2 regions of the Saccharospirillum sp. ABV4_185 genome follow, and region 1 is predicted to be linked to the other one. Evidence: predicted binding sites of a transcription regulator. Region 1 holds the regulator's gene; the other holds the start of a gene.
The links. Region 1 encodes FliA, which starts transcription of late flagellar genes. Its sites were predicted from a motif close to CTAAAGTTNNNNNNNNNNCNGCCGATA; they were not measured.
Positions count from the first base shown of each region.

Region 2: a site for FliA is predicted at 1,898-1,924, ahead of ACXAE6_RS15185 (DUF5610 domain-containing protein). Genes of this name have one in related genera too.

Region 1 covers NZ_JBSWUW010000001.1:2,922,973-2,930,958, forward strand. Annotated here, with positions in the region: gene flhA (flagellar biosynthesis protein FlhA) at 1-1,004, shown strand, start outside; gene flhF (flagellar biosynthesis protein FlhF) at 1,015-2,373, shown strand; gene ACXAE6_RS13875 (MinD/ParA family protein) at 2,435-3,262, shown strand; gene ACXAE6_RS13880 (RNA polymerase sigma factor FliA) at 3,285-3,998, shown strand; gene cheY (chemotaxis response regulator CheY) at 4,303-4,677, shown strand; gene ACXAE6_RS13890 (protein phosphatase CheZ) at 4,712-5,632, shown strand; gene ACXAE6_RS13895 (chemotaxis protein CheA) at 5,653-7,848, shown strand; gene ACXAE6_RS13900 (protein-glutamate methylesterase/protein-glutamine glutaminase) at 7,880-7,986, shown strand, end outside.
Region 2 covers NZ_JBSWUW010000001.1:3,188,302-3,196,287, forward strand. Annotated here, with positions in the region: gene ACXAE6_RS15175 (DUF6436 domain-containing protein) at 1-416, opposite strand, end outside; gene ACXAE6_RS15180 (glutaredoxin family protein) at 441-707, opposite strand; gene ACXAE6_RS15185 (DUF5610 domain-containing protein) at 774-1,838, opposite strand; gene ACXAE6_RS15190 (LysR family transcriptional regulator) at 2,042-2,950, shown strand; gene ACXAE6_RS15195 (YajG family lipoprotein) at 3,012-3,593, opposite strand; gene yaaA (peroxide stress protein YaaA) at 3,663-4,469, opposite strand; gene ACXAE6_RS15205 (MBL fold metallo-hydrolase) at 4,523-5,296, shown strand; gene ACXAE6_RS15210 (NADP(H)-dependent aldo-keto reductase) at 5,297-6,331, opposite strand; gene ACXAE6_RS15215 (hypothetical protein) at 6,405-6,740, shown strand; gene ACXAE6_RS15220 (hypothetical protein) at 6,743-7,288, shown strand; gene ACXAE6_RS15225 (heparan-alpha-glucosaminide N-acetyltransferase) at 7,285-7,986, shown strand, end outside.

The DNA of each region.
Region 1 (7,986 bases):
TGGGCTATCGCCTGATTCCACTGGTGGATCGCTCGCAAGGCGGGCAATTGCTCGGTCGCATCAAAGGCATTCGCAAGAAGCTGTCTCAGGATCTGGGTTTTCTGGTGCCGTCGATTCATATCCGCGACAACCTCGATCTGATGCCCAATGCCTATCGGCTGACGCTGATGGGCGTGGGTATCGCTGAAGCTGAGGTGTATCCGGATCGCGATATGGCGATTAATCCGGGCCAGGTGTTCGGCTCGCTCGATGGCATCAAGACCCAGGACCCGGCTTTCGGTCTGGAAGCGGTGTGGATTGAGTCGACGCAGCGTGATCGCGCCCAGACGCTCGGCTACACCGTGGTCGATGCCAGTACGGTGGTGGCGACGCACGTTAATCACCTGCTGCATCAGCACGCCTATGAACTGCTCGGTCATGAAGAAGCCCAGCAGATGCTGGATCTGCTGACCAAAAAATCGCCCAAGCTGGCCGAAGAACTGGTGCCCAATACTTTGACGCTCAGTCAGTTGCTCAAGGTGTTGCAGAACCTGCTGATGGAAGAAGTGCCGGTGCGCGACCTGCGGACCATTGCCGAGTCGCTGACCAATTTACAGCCGAAGAGCCAGGATATCGCCATTCTCACGGGCGCAGCGCGGATGGGACTGTCGCGCATGATCGTCCAGGGCATCGTTGGTAACGAGCGTGAAATACCGGTGATCACTCTGGATCGCGGGTTGGAACAGTTGTTGCAGAAGACAGTTCAACAGGCCGGAAATGATGGAAATCTTGACGGTGTGACCTTGGAGCCGGGTATGGCCGAGCGACTGCAGCAATCTTTGCAAGAGACGTCGCAACGTCTGGAAGGCGAGGGCAAGCCCTCCATTTTGCTGGTCTCCGGTTCGATCCGTATGTTGTTGGCGCGCTTTGTTCGCCACGGCGTGCCGGGATTGAAGGTCCTCAGTTTCCAGGAAATACCGGATAATAAACACATCACCATCGTGGCCACGGTAGGCGGTCAGTGAGGATAAATCGATGAAAGTGAAACGCTTTGTCGTTGCCAGCATGCAGGTTGGGCTGAAGCAGGTTGCCGAGGCTCTGGGGCCGGAAGCGGTTATTCTGTCGACGCGCAAACTGCCCGAGGGCACCGAGATTGTCGCTGGTGTCGATGAGGCTGAATTCGCTCGCTTTGAAGCCAACCGACCGGCCGCACCGGACCCGGACGCCATTATCAAGGCACATCCGCGCCAGAACGATGGCCAGCCCAAGCTGGATACTGAGAGCCTGAAGGGATTGCTGGAAAATCTGGCGCCGCACAGTCGTGCTGCCTTTGGTGATCTGGCACCGGACCGCTCAGCGACCAGCAGTTTTGCTGCCGATCAGACACTGGATTCTCCCCTGGCACGTGCCATGGAAGCCGAGCAGCGTGTCGAGCAGGCGGCACAGCGGCCGACGCCGAAAGCAGAGGCTCAGCCAACCCAACTGCGCGCTCAGTCCGACCAGGAGTTGATGACGTTGATGCGTCAGGAAATCGACAGTCTGCGTCAAATGCTCAAACAGCAAAGCGATTTTCTACAGGCGCCGGTAGTGGGGCCACAAACGCCTCAGCTGGAAAAACTGGAAGGCCGTTTGCGCGCCCTGGGGTTGGGTGAATCGGTACAGCGTTCGCTGTTGCGCCACTACAACCGCGATGCTGCTCTGGATGCCAACTGGCGTCGTCTGCTGGCACGCTTGGCGTCTGGCCTGTCGGTACCGGTGTTCGATCCGTTGACCGAAGGTGGCGTGGTGGCACTCTGTGGCCCCACCGGCGCCGGTAAAACCACAACGCTGGCCAAGCTGGCGGCCCGCGCGGTCAAGCGCCGTGGCCATGCCAAGGTGGCGGTGGTCAGTACCGATTGTTACCAGCTGGGGGCTCAGGATACCCTGGCGTCGGTCAGTCAGATTCTGGGTGTGGATTATCGCGCCCTCGGTGAAGACGATAGCCTGGCGGAAACACTGCAAGAGCTGGCGCATTATCATCTGGTGTTGATCGACACCAGCGGCAGCGCCGAAGCGTTGCGTCAGTGGCGTGAGCAGGTAATCGATACCGGTCTGGATGCGCGCATTCAAAGCGTGCTGGTGATGCCGGCGACCGCCAACAGCGACAGTCTGAACCAGTTTATTCAGGCGTTTCCGAGTCAACATCTGGCGGGCGCCATTATTACCAAGCTGGATGAAGCGCCTTGTTTTGGCAGTGTTTTTGACAGCTTGCTGCGTCACCGCTGGCCTTTGTGGTACAACACCGATGGTCAGCGCATCCCGCAGGATATTGACAGTGTCGATCCGGTGCGGCTGGTGAAGCGATTGGCGCGCGCGCTGGATGAAACACGCCCAGGGCTTGCCCAGGCGAGCTGACACAGGGCCATCAAAGACGATGGTAATTGCCTATACTGGGCCAACGGAGTTAAACGAGCGAATGAGTGGTTTGAAACCGATACAGGTACTGGCCGTCACCGGTGGTAAGGGTGGCGTGGGTAAAAGCAATGTGTCCGTCAACACGGCCGTCGCATTGGCAGAGCAGGGCAAGCGAGTGGTGCTGCTGGATGCCGATTTGGGCTTGGCCAATATTGATGTGCTGCTGGGCGTTTCGTCCGGCCGCAATATCGGCGATGTATTGTCTGGCGAGGCAGAGTTGCGCGATATCCTGGTACCCGGCCCCGGTGGCATTCGCATTATTCCGGCTTCGTCTGGCACCCAGCGCATGGCCAACCTGGGCGAACAGGAACACGCAGGTATCATCGGTGCATTCAGTGATCTGGGCGACGATATGGATGTATTGATCGTCGATACCGCCGCGGGTATTTCGCGGACGGTGACGTCCTTTGTTCGCGCCGCTCAGGAAACACTGATCGTAGTGACTGACGAACCCACGTCAGTGACCGATGCTTATGCTTTGATCAAGGTGTTGAACCGCGACTGTAAGATGGATCGATTCAGGGTGTTGGCTAATATGGTCCGTACGCCCAATGAAGGTCAGGCGCTGTTCAATAAATTATCGAAGGTCACGGATCGCTTTTTAGATGTGACGCTTCAATATGTCGGCTCAGTACCCATGGATGAATCGGTACGTAAGGCCGTCCAGCGCCAGAAGGCCGTTGTCGAGGCGTATCCGCGGTCCAAAGCCGCGATCGCTTATCGTTCACTGGCCCAGAAGGTCGCGACCTGGCCCTTGCCAACCACACCTCGGGGAAATCTCGAATTTTTTGTGGAGCGGCTGGTCCAGGGGACTACTGGAGTCGCCTGACATGTCGGTGCAGCATTACACTATGTATCAGACCGAAAAAAAGGTCGATTACGACCGCCTGGTAAACGAGCAGGGTGTGCTGGTCAAGCGCATTGCCCATCACTTGCTGGCTCGTCTGCCAGAAAGCGTACAGCTGGAAGACCTGGTGCAATCGGGCATGATCGGCTTGTTTGAGGCTGCACAGAATTACGATCATACCAAGGGTGCCAGTTTCGAAACCTACGCCGGCATTCGCATCCGCGGCGCCATGCTCGATGAAGTGCGTAAGGGTGACTGGATTCCGCGTTCCGTACACCGCAATTCGCGCCGCATTGCCGATGCTATTCGCGAAATTGAAATGCGTGAAGGCCGCGATGCCCAGGATCAGGAAGTAGCCGCTGTGCTGGAGATGAGTCTGGACGACTACTACTCCCTGCTCAAAGACACTCAAGGCTCACGTCTGTTCAGCTTTGAAGAGCTGATGGAGCAGGGCAATGGTGATCTGCAGGATTACCAGGTGGGTAACAGCCAGCACCTGGCACCGCATTCGGAAGTAGAGTCTGACCAGCGTAATCACCAGTTGGCTGACGCCATCAAGCAGTTACCAGAACGTGAGCAACTGGTGTTGTCGCTGTATTACGACGAAGAGCTCAACCTCAAGGAAATTGGCGCTGTTCTGGGCGTCAGTGAATCCCGCATCAGTCAAATCCATACCCAGGCCGCCATGCGCCTGCGTGCCCGTATGAGCGAGTGGTAGCCACTTGTATTTGCCCTTTCAGTCAGGCTGTATCACGGCCGCTGTTGGGGTAGACTAGTCGGCTTCCGGACGCTCTAAACTATCGCGATCACCGGTCGATACAGATGCCAACAGACCTTGACGAGTCTTGTGGGTGCTCTCATTCGCAGTTGTGGTAACACAATTGGGCTTGAGTTAGCGCTTAGAGCCACGACGGTCAGTGAAAAGGCATTCTCAAGACTGGATAGCCGGTTACCAGCGTCTATCATAAAGACAGTAAGCAGTTTGTCGGGTGAGGCTAGAGGAGGTCATCTTGGACAAGAACATGAAAATCCTGGTTGTCGACGATTTTTCAACAATGCGGCGCATTGTTAAGAATCTTTTGCGCGACCTGGGCTTCAGTAACACCCACGAAGCGGACGATGGTTCCAGTGCATGGCCGATGTTGCAAAGCAGCGATTTCGACTTTGTGGTAACCGACTGGAACATGCCGGGTATGACCGGTATCGAACTGCTCAAGAAAATTCGTTCGGACGAACGTCTGAAATCCATTCCCGTCTTGATGGTTACCGCTGAAGCCAAGCGCGATCAGATCGTTGCTGCTGCTCAGGCAGGCGTTAATGGCTATGTCGTCAAGCCGTTCACTGCGGCCGCCTTGAAAGAGAAGATCGATAAAATCTTCGAACGGGTAGATGGCTGATAGCCGGTGTTAAGGGTTGACCAAAGAGGCCGTTATGGCTGATCCAGACAACAAAAAATTATCTCCTGAGTTTCTAGATGCGCTTAAAGCCATGGTTCCAGCTCTGCTGGAGCAGGTGCAGCACGAGAATATGGACGAAGCGGTTGCGATTCTGGCTAAGCTACAACAGGCCCGGACCGAGCATTATGCCGGAACTACCTTTTCCGATTTATTGAAAGAAAAGGCCGCAGAACTGCATCAGCGTATTGAAGCAGGGGAAACCGAATCGGCGCTGGAAACGCTCCAGGAATTGCAGGATGCGCGTGATCGGGGGCTCTATCAGGAAGTCGGCCGGCTCACCCGAGCGTTGCACAGCGCCATCACCAACTTTCATATTGATGCCAAGCCTGGTGAAGGCGTGCAGGAGCTTTCGGAAATGTCCGAAGCCACTGACCGACTGGGTTATGTCGTTACTTTGACGGAAAAAGCGGCCAATACCACCTTGGATCTGGTCGAAGAAAGCATGCCGGTGGCCGGTGCGTTAAAGGAAGAATCTGCGCGTCTGAAAAGCGAGTGGAAGCGCCTGGTCGATCGGGATATGAGCGCCGAAGAGTTTCGTTCGCTGTATTGGCATTTAGACGGGTTTTTTACTCTGCTGAATGATCAATCTGAAACGCTCTATAGCAATCTGTCGAGCATTTTGCTGGCACAGGATTTTCAGGATTTGACCGGTCAGGTCATTAATAAAGTTACCAGTTTGGTCAAGGAGGTCGAAGCCAGTCTGGTGGATTTGGTCTTTATGGCCAGCCAGGTCGATGAAATAACTGGCATCGTTCGCGAAGGCCCAGAGGTTGACGCCGATAAGACCGCTGAAGTCAGCGATAAAGGCGAAGGACCTCAGATCAATGCCAATGCTGAGGGTGTCGTATCCAGCCAGGACGATGTGGACGATCTATTGTCCAGTCTTGGTTTTTGATTGGGGTCTAGGAGAGCAGCATGGGCTTCGAAGCGGACGAAGAGATTTTACAGGATTTCCTGGTTGAGGCTGGTGAAATTCTAGAGCAATTGTCCGAACAGCTGATTGAACTGGAGCGCAGCCCGGACGACCGGGATTTGCTCAACGCCATTTTCCGGGGCTTTCACACCGTTAAAGGCGGCGCTGGTTTTTTGCAACTGACACCCTTGGTCGATTGTTGCCACGCTGCGGAAAACGTCTTCGATACGTTGCGTAATGGCTTGCGTCAGATCGATGCTGATCTGATGGATGCCGTGTTGCGTGGCCTCGATAACGTCAACGAAATGTTCGCTCAAGTCAGTAATGGCGAAACACCTCAGCCTGCTGATGAAGAACTGGTGGCGCTGCTGCATCGATACGCTGCGCCGGCTTCGGCGGACGAAGCCCCTGCTGAAGCCGAAGAAGCTGTGGCAGCAGACACCGACGAGGCAGCTTCCAGCGTCGCCCAGGATGCCCCCAAGCCCGGTGATGACATCACCGATGCCGAATTTGAAGAATTACTTGACGCCATTTCCCCGAACGATCAGGCCGGATCAGCGCCGGCGTCGGGCTCAGAATCTTCAACGCCTCCGCCGGCTGCCAGTGAACTGACTGGCAGTGGTGATGAAATTACCGATGACGAATTTGAAGCGTTGCTGGACGAGTTACACGGTAAAGGTCAGTTCAAGGCAGCGGGCGGCGATGAGGCGCCAGCGAAAGAAGAGAAGCCTGCGGCTCCGGCTGCGGCGGCCTCGAACAGTAACGAAATCACGGATGATGAATTTGAAGCGCTGCTGGATGAACTGCACGGCAAGGGTCAGTTTAAAGCAGGTGCTGACGAAGCTGCGGCTGCATCGGCAGACGATGCCAAACCCAAAGCCGAAGCGCCGAAAGCTGCAGCCAAACCAGAGCCCAAGGCGGCAGCCAAGCCGGAACCCCAGGCGGCACCTAAAGCTGAAGCCAAGCCCGCAGAAGCCAAGGCGCCCGCTAAAGCCGCTGGCGGCGAACCACAGCGGGCGGCTGCCGGTGGCGATACCACCGTGCGTGTCGACACCAAACGACTCGACGACATCATGAACATGGTGGGCGAACTGACGTTGGTTCGTAACCGTCTGATGCGTCTGGGCAGTGAGTTGGAAAACGAAATGCTGCAGAAGGCGGTGAGTAACCTCAACGTCGTGACCGGTGATCTGCAAACCTCGGTGATGAAAACCCGGATGCAGCCGATCAAAAAAGTCTTTGGTCGGTTCCCGCGCGTGGTTCGGGATCTGGCGCGCAGCCTGAAAAAAGAAGTGAATCTGCAATTGGTCGGGGAAGAAACCGACCTCGATAAAAACCTGGTCGATGCGCTGGCCGATCCTTTGGTGCACTTGGTCCGCAACTCGGTCGACCACGGTGTCGAGATGCCTGACGTGCGTGCTGCTGCCGGCAAGCCGCGCGCCGGTGAAGTGGTGCTGTCAGCCGAGCAGGAAGGTGATCACATCCTTTTGATGATCCGTGACGACGGCGGCGGCATGGACCCCAATGTGCTGCGCGGTATTGCCGTTAAACGCGGGGTCATGGATCAGGAAGCGGCCGACCGTCTGACCGACAACGAATGCTATAACCTGATTTTTGCGCCCGGCTTCAGTACCAAGACCGAGATCTCCGATATCTCCGGCCGCGGTGTGGGCATGGACGTGGTTAAGACCAAAATCAGTCAGTTGAACGGCACCATTGATATCGATTCGGAAAAAGGCCGTGGTACCACCATTCGCATCAAGGTACCGCTGACGCTGGCCATTATGCCGACGCTGATGGTGATGTTGGGTGATCAGGCATTTGCCTTGCCATTGGTTAACGTGGATGAAATTTTCCATCTCGATCTGAGTCGAACCAACGTTGTCGATGGTAAAGAAGTGGTGATGGTGCGAGGCAAACCCTTGCCGCTCTATTACCTCAAACGCTGGCTGGTTAAAGGCCATCGCAGTGACCCCAAAGAAGAAGCCGGTCATGTGGTCGTGGTGTCTGTCGGTACTCAGAAAGTCGGCTTTGTGGTTGACCAACTGGTTGGTCAGGAAGAGGTGGTGATTAAACCTCTTGGGCAGATGTTACAAGGCACGGAAGGCATGGCAGGTGCGACCATCACGGGTGATGGCCGTATCGCACTGATTATTGACGTCCCTGGCTTATTGAAAGCCTATTCCGCTGCGGATTGATGCGGGCGTTTGCCCAATTAAGGAGAATTGAATGCCCATCTCGGTGATGATCGTTGACGATTCCAGCTTCTTTCGAACCCGGATTCGTGGACTGATTGACGCCCATCCTCAGCTGAAGGTGGTTGGTGAAGCGTCCAA
Region 2 (7,986 bases), 270 kb from region 1:
CCACTGCTGTAAGCACCCAGATAGCGAATCTGTCCGTCGGTGCCGGTCAATACGATCAGAGGGCCTGGCGAGGCTGGCGGCGTACCATCCATTGACCCCGCCAGCGCCTGATTGATAAAGGGCGTTCCCAATTGCACCGGGTGGTAGCCCAGCTCACTCCCGGTTTCGCTCAGCGATGAAGCATGGCCGGACGCCATAAAACGGCACAAACAGCCCGGCGGCATCCAATGAATCATGGCTGGATGCGTCAGCTCGCTGCGGGTATCGATCCAGTCCTGCCATTGATCGCTCCAGGCCGACACATCTGAAACACTGCGACCCAACCAATCCAGGTGACTTTGTCGGAACCAAAGACCTGCAGCCAGAGCAAGCAACAAGGGCAACAGCCACCACACTAAGCCGCGATATCGAATCACAATGAACCTTTTGCTAAGGGAGAATCAGGCATGATTGGCACGGAGGTAACGACGCACCTCGTCCAGCGTAAAAGGCCAGCCAAGATCGTCACTTGCGCCATCGCAGAGCAGAACCGGAATACGTATGGCGTATCGGTCCATCAATGCATCACTCTCGACAATATCAACCACCTGCCATTGCAGCGGTTCGGACAGCGCCAACTCTTGCAGCAAAGCCTGCGCCTGCTCACAGAGATGACAACCGAGGGTACTGTAGAGAATGAGATTCGGGGTCGTTGAGGAGGAAGCCACGGGCCGTTCCTATTGGAAAAACGGCCCTATTGTAGAAATCTGCCAGCGCTTTACCAGCGCTCGCTATCAGGCGTCTTTTTTATCGGTTGATGGGTCAGCAAAGAGCGAATCCAGGAAGCTGCTCAAGCGGCCATCGTTACGCGGATGGTTGACCAATGAGTCGACTAGACCCCGCTCCGAGTTCAGTTTATCCACCCAACGCTGCTGGGCATCGACCAGTTCACGAGCGTATTCGCGCAACGGATCCAGACCGCGCGGCAAGCTCTGAGCCTCACCACCAGCCTGTTGATAGGCAGATACAGCCTTGGTTTGAACCGAACGCATGCTCAGATCCAGAGACGCCAAACTGGTGCCACTGATACTCAGCGCCTGAGCCTGCTCGAAGGCCACACCCAGGTCGCCGTCGTAAAATTCGTCAGCCAGCTCACCCACTTCTTTCAGCAAAGCGGTCAGATCGGATCGTTCTTGATCGTTCAGATCACCTTCGATGCTCAAATCGAACTGACCCGATTCCACCTTGCCCCAGCTCACCGACGACCAGCCATCACCGGAAGACTTTTCCGCCGAAGCTTCGTTACGACGATCCACACGGATGGTGACCTTATCGCCTTCAGCAGTAGTGACATCCAGAGCAAAGGTGCGCTGTTCGTACTGATAAATACCGATATTGCGATTGCCCTGGCGTGACACCTGCTTGGAATCGTCAGCACTCACCGAGGCGTCGATATCACGATTGGCCAGAACGTCTTCAAGCCGGCCGTAAGCGTCATCGATTTTACCTTTGAGCGCATCATCCAGCTTGCCCATCGACTCAAGCACATCACGCGCTTCACCAAACCCCTGCTTGATGCCTTTTTCCGCGGCGGCCCAAAGCTTCTCCATCTCAGCTTCGGAGGCGCCATTAGCCTGGGCCTGAGACAGACGGCCGCGCATAAAGCTCCACAGATTATCGACCAGTTCTTCGACATTAAAATTGCTCGCCGCCGATTGCGACGCGCCAGCTTGTTCGGTTTTTGCAGGTGCGTTGACCGAACCCGCCCCAGCGGACTGAGCAGCCTGGCCCGAACCGGGGCGCTGGTAACCAGCGATGGATGGCGTTAACGCGGACAAATTGGACAGCATGTTATTCATAGGGCGTCCCCTTCCGGCGCAAACCGGTACTTATCGAATAGGCGGTGCATTCAATCTACTAGCGGCGGTATAGCGCACAACTTGAGTGATGTTTTGTAAAGGCCGGGATTATCAAAAAACAATCATCAATAGCGTTGGATTGTTGATTAATACGTCGTATGATCGCCGTGCTTCAGGTACCACTCGACTGACAGAGGCCCGTCATGGCGAGACTCGATTCGCTGATCATCTTCACCACCGTCGTTAAAGCCAATAATTTTACCAACGCGGCTCATCAACTGGGTCTGACGCCTTCGGCTGTCAGCAAGCAGATCAGCCTGCTGGAAGATCGCCTTGGCGTGCGCTTGCTCAACCGCACCACCCGCTCGGTCAGCCCGACCGAAGCCGGCCAGCTGTTCTTTAACCGCTGCAGTCGCATCCTCGAAGACCTCGAGGAAGCCGAGCATATGGTCAAAGACCTGGAAACCTCGCCGCGAGGCACGCTGCGCATCACCGCCACGCCGACCTTCGGCCGCTCCATGCTGATGAAGATATTCTCCAAGTTTTTAGAGCAATATCCGGACGTGAATTTCGACCTGATCCTGGCCGATAAAGGCCTCGACCTGGTGCGCGAAGGCATCGACCTGGCGATTCATCTGGGTTCGCTGCAGGACAGTCGTCTGGTCGCCCGACCGGTTGCCAAGCAAAAGGTCATCCTGACCGCAACCAAAGATTACCTCGACAAGCATGGCATGCCACAGCAACTGGCCGATCTGTACGATCACCATATGCTGATGGCGTCCGGTATCGATTTCGCCGAGCCACGTTGGATCAAACGTTTTCTGAAAGAAGCCGGTCTGCAGAATAAAGACCGCCGCTTCACGGTCAACGATCTGGACACCCTGGCCGAGGCCACCACCAATCATATGGGCATCACGGCGCTGCCGTACTATATGGTGCGCGAAGAACTGACCAGTGGACGCATGTTGCATGTGCTACCGGACATCACCTTCCCCAGCCGAACCATCCATGTGGTTTATCCGGAAAACCGCTATCTGTCCGCCAAGAGCCGGGCCTTTGTCGATTTTATGGCGGCCTATTTCGAAGAACACGATCTCGATAAAGCGGGCTAAAAATCGGACTGCCAGAAACAAAAAAGCGGCCAATTGGCCGCTTTTTTAATGGCTGAATTACTCAGCGCAGAAAACGATTCAACCCAGCATCATTGAACATCCGCTCAATGGCAGCATCGAATGTCTCAGTCAGCATGGTTTCGTTTTCCGCTTCATCCGGATAGCGGAAAAACTCGGCAGAACGCTGTGAACGGAAACTGTTGGAGTAGCTGGAGTTGGCTTTGACGATTTCCACCGATACTTCCGCAGCCACCTTGGCTTCTTTACGTGCTGCGTCGATATCGACCAGTTCGTAACTCAGCTCTTCCAGCGTCACGGTCCACTCAAAATCGGCATTCATTTCTACCGCTTCAAAACCGGCCACTTCCAAAGCGCCGATCACCTGATCGCGCAGTTGTTTGGTCAAATCACCAGAGGCGGTAATAGCAGAACTGTTTTCATAAACCCCGCCGCGCTGACCAATAACGGTGCTGCTGCGACCATCTTCAATATCCACCCAGAAGGTACGGCCGTTACCGGCCGGCAAACTGTCCGGTGAAACAACGGGTTCGAAGGCAATTTGCTGGGGTGACAGCTGGGCGCAACCGGCCAGCACCGTTGCCACCAATGAAAGCATCAGTACCGGCTTAAACACAGATTTCATAGCGTTCTCCTTGTGTTAACAAAAAGTCTGAATAAACAGACTCGTTAAGTGCGTTGCAAGTTTTCAGTTTTAAGCCGCCTTAACGGAACGGCTCTGGTCGCGCAAAAACTGCCAGTGTGAATCGGTCGAGCGACTGGCATCAAAACGGTAACCATCCAGATCGAACCCCTTGAGGTCTTCCACCCGGCGGATATCGTTCTCCAGCATATAGCGCACCATCAGACCGCGAGCTTTTTTGGCAAAGAAAGAAATCATCTTGTACTGACCATTTTTCCAGTCACGGAATTCCGGCACGATCACTGGTACCGGTAACCGCTTCGGCTGGATCGCCTTAAAGTATTCGTTCGACGCCAGATTGACCAGTGCTTGTGTCTCATTGCTGCGGATATCCGCCGCCAGTGTATCGGTCAACTGATTCCCCCACCATTGATAGAGGTTTGTGCCGCGTTCGGTCGGCAGACGCGTGCCCATTTCCAGGCGGTACGGCAGGATGCGGTCCAGCGGCCGCAACACACCATATAAACCCGACAAGATACGCAGCCGGTCCTGAACTTTGCCAAACGCCTTCTTGCTGAGCGTCGCAGCATCAAGACCGGTATAGACGTCGCCCTGAAAGGCCAAAAGCGCCTGTTTGCTGCGCTGCGAATCGAATGGCCACTGCCACTGACTGAAGCGTTCGACGTTCAAATTGGCCAGCTTCTCACTCAGCGACATCAGTTCGCGCAGATCGCTGACGCTGTATGTGCGCAGCACATCGACCAGCTCCGCGGCCTCGTCGGCAAAACGAAACTCGGTGCTTTGGTCGGTGATCGCCGGGCTTTCGAAATCCAGCGTTTTGGCCGGTGAAATCACCGCCATCAAGGGAGCTGTTGCCAAGTCTTCCTCCTGTCTCTAGGGTACGACTCACACCTTTATTGTGGGCCGAAAAAATGCAGATTCTGAGAACCTATGTGCCGGACTCTTTTCAGAATTACAACCATCTGGTCTATTGCGAACAGCAACGCCAGGCGGCAGCGGTTGATCCTTATGACGCCGAGCACCTGATACAGCTGGCCCGGCAACAGGATTTATCTATCAGCGCCATCTGGATTACTCATGAACATGGCGACCACATTCGGCACGTCAATGAACTGAAAGCCGCCACCGGTGCCCGCGTCTTTGCACCGGCCGGCTGCATCGGCAAGCTGGCGGCTGATATCTGGCTTGAAGACAACGACAAGCTAAGCGTCGGTGACGGCCAGGCAAGCTTCTGGTTCACGCCTGGCCATACCCCGGCGCATGGCGTCTTTTACATCGACCAGGACGAACCGGCGCTGATCTGCGGCGACACTCTGTTCAATGCCGGCGTCGGCAACACCCGTTCAGGCAGCACCGATGTGTTGTTTGACAGCATCGAACGGCTGCGTCGCGATACGGCCAGGCAGGCACGCATTTACCCAGGTCACGATTACCTGCCCAATAACCTTGCCTTTGCGTTAAGCATCCAGCCAGACCTGACCGCGGCACTCGATCTCAAAACCGAGGCCGACGCCCAGACGCCCGACACCCGCACCGTCACGACGTTCGAGCAGGAACTGAGCTTCAATCTGTTTTTGCGTCTGGACGACCCTGAACTGGCCGACGCGCTGGCCGAACGGGATTATCCGACCAGCAGTGCACTTGAGCGCTTCCGCGCCTTGCGCAGCTTACGCGACCAGTGGTGATCAGGGACACGGATAGGGATAACGACGGTGCACCGCCTCAATGTCGGCCAGCACCGCTGAGCTGAGCACCAGCTCGTGACTGTCGATATTGCTCTTAAGCTGCGCCATAGTGGTCGCGCCGATGATATTTGAGGTCAAGAATGGCCGGTCATTGATGTAAGACAGCGCCATCTGCGCCGGGTCCAGACCATGGTCGCGCGCCACCTGGACATACTCATCCACGGCAGCCTTGCCATTTTCCGTGCTGTAACGCTGGAATCGATCGAACAAGGTAAGACGCGCGCCTTCTGGCTTGGCGCCACCGGCGTATTTACCGCTCAGAGTGCCCATCGCCAGCGGCGAATAAGCCAGTAAACCGACGTCTTCACGGTAAGCCATTTCCGCCAGACCCACTTCAAAGCTGCGGTTAAGCAGGTTGTAAGGGTTCTGAATGGAGTCGATACGCGCCAGCCCTTCTTCACGCGACAGACGCAGATACTCCGATACGCCCCAGGCCGTTTCGTTAGATACACCAATGCGACGCACCTTGCCCTCGCGAACCAGTTCATCGCAGGCACGCAGAGTCTCTTCAATGGTAACGACATCTTCTTCGTCGACAACGCTGTAGCCCAGCTTACCGAAGGTATTAGTGCTGCGATCCGGCCAATGCAACTGGTACAGATCGATATAATCCGTCTGTAAGCGCTTCAGGCTGGCTTCGGCGGCCTGTTTGATCTGCTCACGCGACAGCCGCGGACCACCGCGAACATCCTTACGGTCACTGCGCCCAAACACCTTGGTCGCCAGTATCACTTCCTCACGCCGACCGGTTTTTGCAAACCAGCTACCGATATACTCTTCAGTGCGACCGTAGGTTTCCGGGCGCGGTGGCACAGGGTACATCTCAGCGGCGTCAAAGAAATTGATGTTACGCTCACGGGCGTAATTCATCTGCTCGTGGGCGTCTGCTTCGCTGTTTTGCTCACCCCAGGTCATAGTACCCAGGCAAATTCGGGAAACTTCGAGGTCGGATCGACCCAAACGACGATATTCCATCAATTCAAACCCTGCCAACTTGAATGCGAACCTCTATAATACGGGCAGATTCTACTTAATTCGACGGGGCACTATGTCACGCAGCAAGAAGAGCCGGTCCTTAAAAGGCACACTCAACGTCAAAACCGGTTCCAAGAAAGACTTCATCGGTCAGGGCGAGAAAGGTCAGATTCCTTCTCATAATCGCCTGGCCAAACACAAAAAGCGGCAGAAGTCGGCTTACCAGAAATACCTGGAAGCCAACAATCTGAATGACAGCACCGCAGGCACCCAGTCCAAGCCGGCGTTGCCGCGCTATCGCCAGATTGAAACTGAAGAAGCACCGATTGAGGCCGATAGCGAAGAGACCAATAAAGGCTTTGATGAATTGAGTGGCGATGAGCTGCTCGATCGTTTCGATAGGTCCTGAAGATGCGTTTGCTTTGCTCACTGTTATTAGTCGCCCTGCCCGCTTTAGCAGCGGCGGAAGATTTTGGTCAGGCGCTGTGGGGCGCCAGCATCGATGACGTGCGTCAGGCGGAAACCCGCACTAACCGCACGCCCTTTGGCGAAACCGGCTATCTGATTTATGAAGCCAGTTTGCCAGACATCCATGTCACCCGTCTGGTGTACCAGTTCACCGGCGGACAGCTGTCACAAGGACGCTTCCTGTTTAAACCGGCACCGGATGCGCCCATCCAATCCTGGATCGACCAGTTCGAACAGGTACGACACCTGATCAGCCGTCAATACGGCGAGCCAGGCAGCGAAGAGGTGTTGACACCGACCGCTGGCAACGCCCCGGAACAAATGGATTGGGCAACGGCGCTGAGCGAAGACCGACTGATTCTTAAAACCCGCTGGCAAACAGAGCGAACCGAACTGATCCAACAACTGGCCTGGGCGGGCGATCGGCCCTATCACCAGGTGATCTATCGTCCGCTGACCCCGGTCAGTCCTGCCGACGGTCTGTTTTGACCGCAGCCGTCAGCCACCAGGCGATGCCACGCCTGACCAGTGTCGATCAGATCCGTGGTATCGCCCTGGTGCTGATGGCGCTGTTTCACTTCAGTTACGATCTTAGCCTCTATGGCTATCTGTCCTTCGATTCCAAAGCGCCGTTCTGGGCCATTTTCCGCGGCATCATCGTCGTGCTGTTCTTTGCCACGGTTGGCATCAGCCTGGTGCTGGCCAACCGTGACGGCATGCGCTGGCCGGCTTTCTGGAAACGCGAGGCGAAAATCGTCGCTGGCGCGGCTGCAATCAGCCTGGCGACCTGGCTGGCTTATCCTCACGCCTGGGTCTGGTTCGGCGTGTTGCATTTTATTGCTGTTGCCAGTTTGTTGGCCGTGCCAGTTATTTTTTATCCGCGCCTTGCCCTGAGTCTGGGTATCGCCATCCTGGTGCTGTTCAATATCACTGACTGGTTCAACCTTCAGCCCTTGCATCGCGCTCTGGCCGGACCCTTGCACCTGCCTACGGCGACCGTCGATCTGACACGCTTGATTCCCTGGCTGGGTATGGTCTATATCGGCATCTATCTTGGCCATCGCCGTCTGTTCGGAGTACACCACCTGCCTCTTGGACCTTTCACTCGACTGCTGGTGTGGTTGGGTCAACACAGCCTTGGCTTTTATCTGCTTCATCAGTTGCCACTCTTCGGTCTGGCCTGGTTA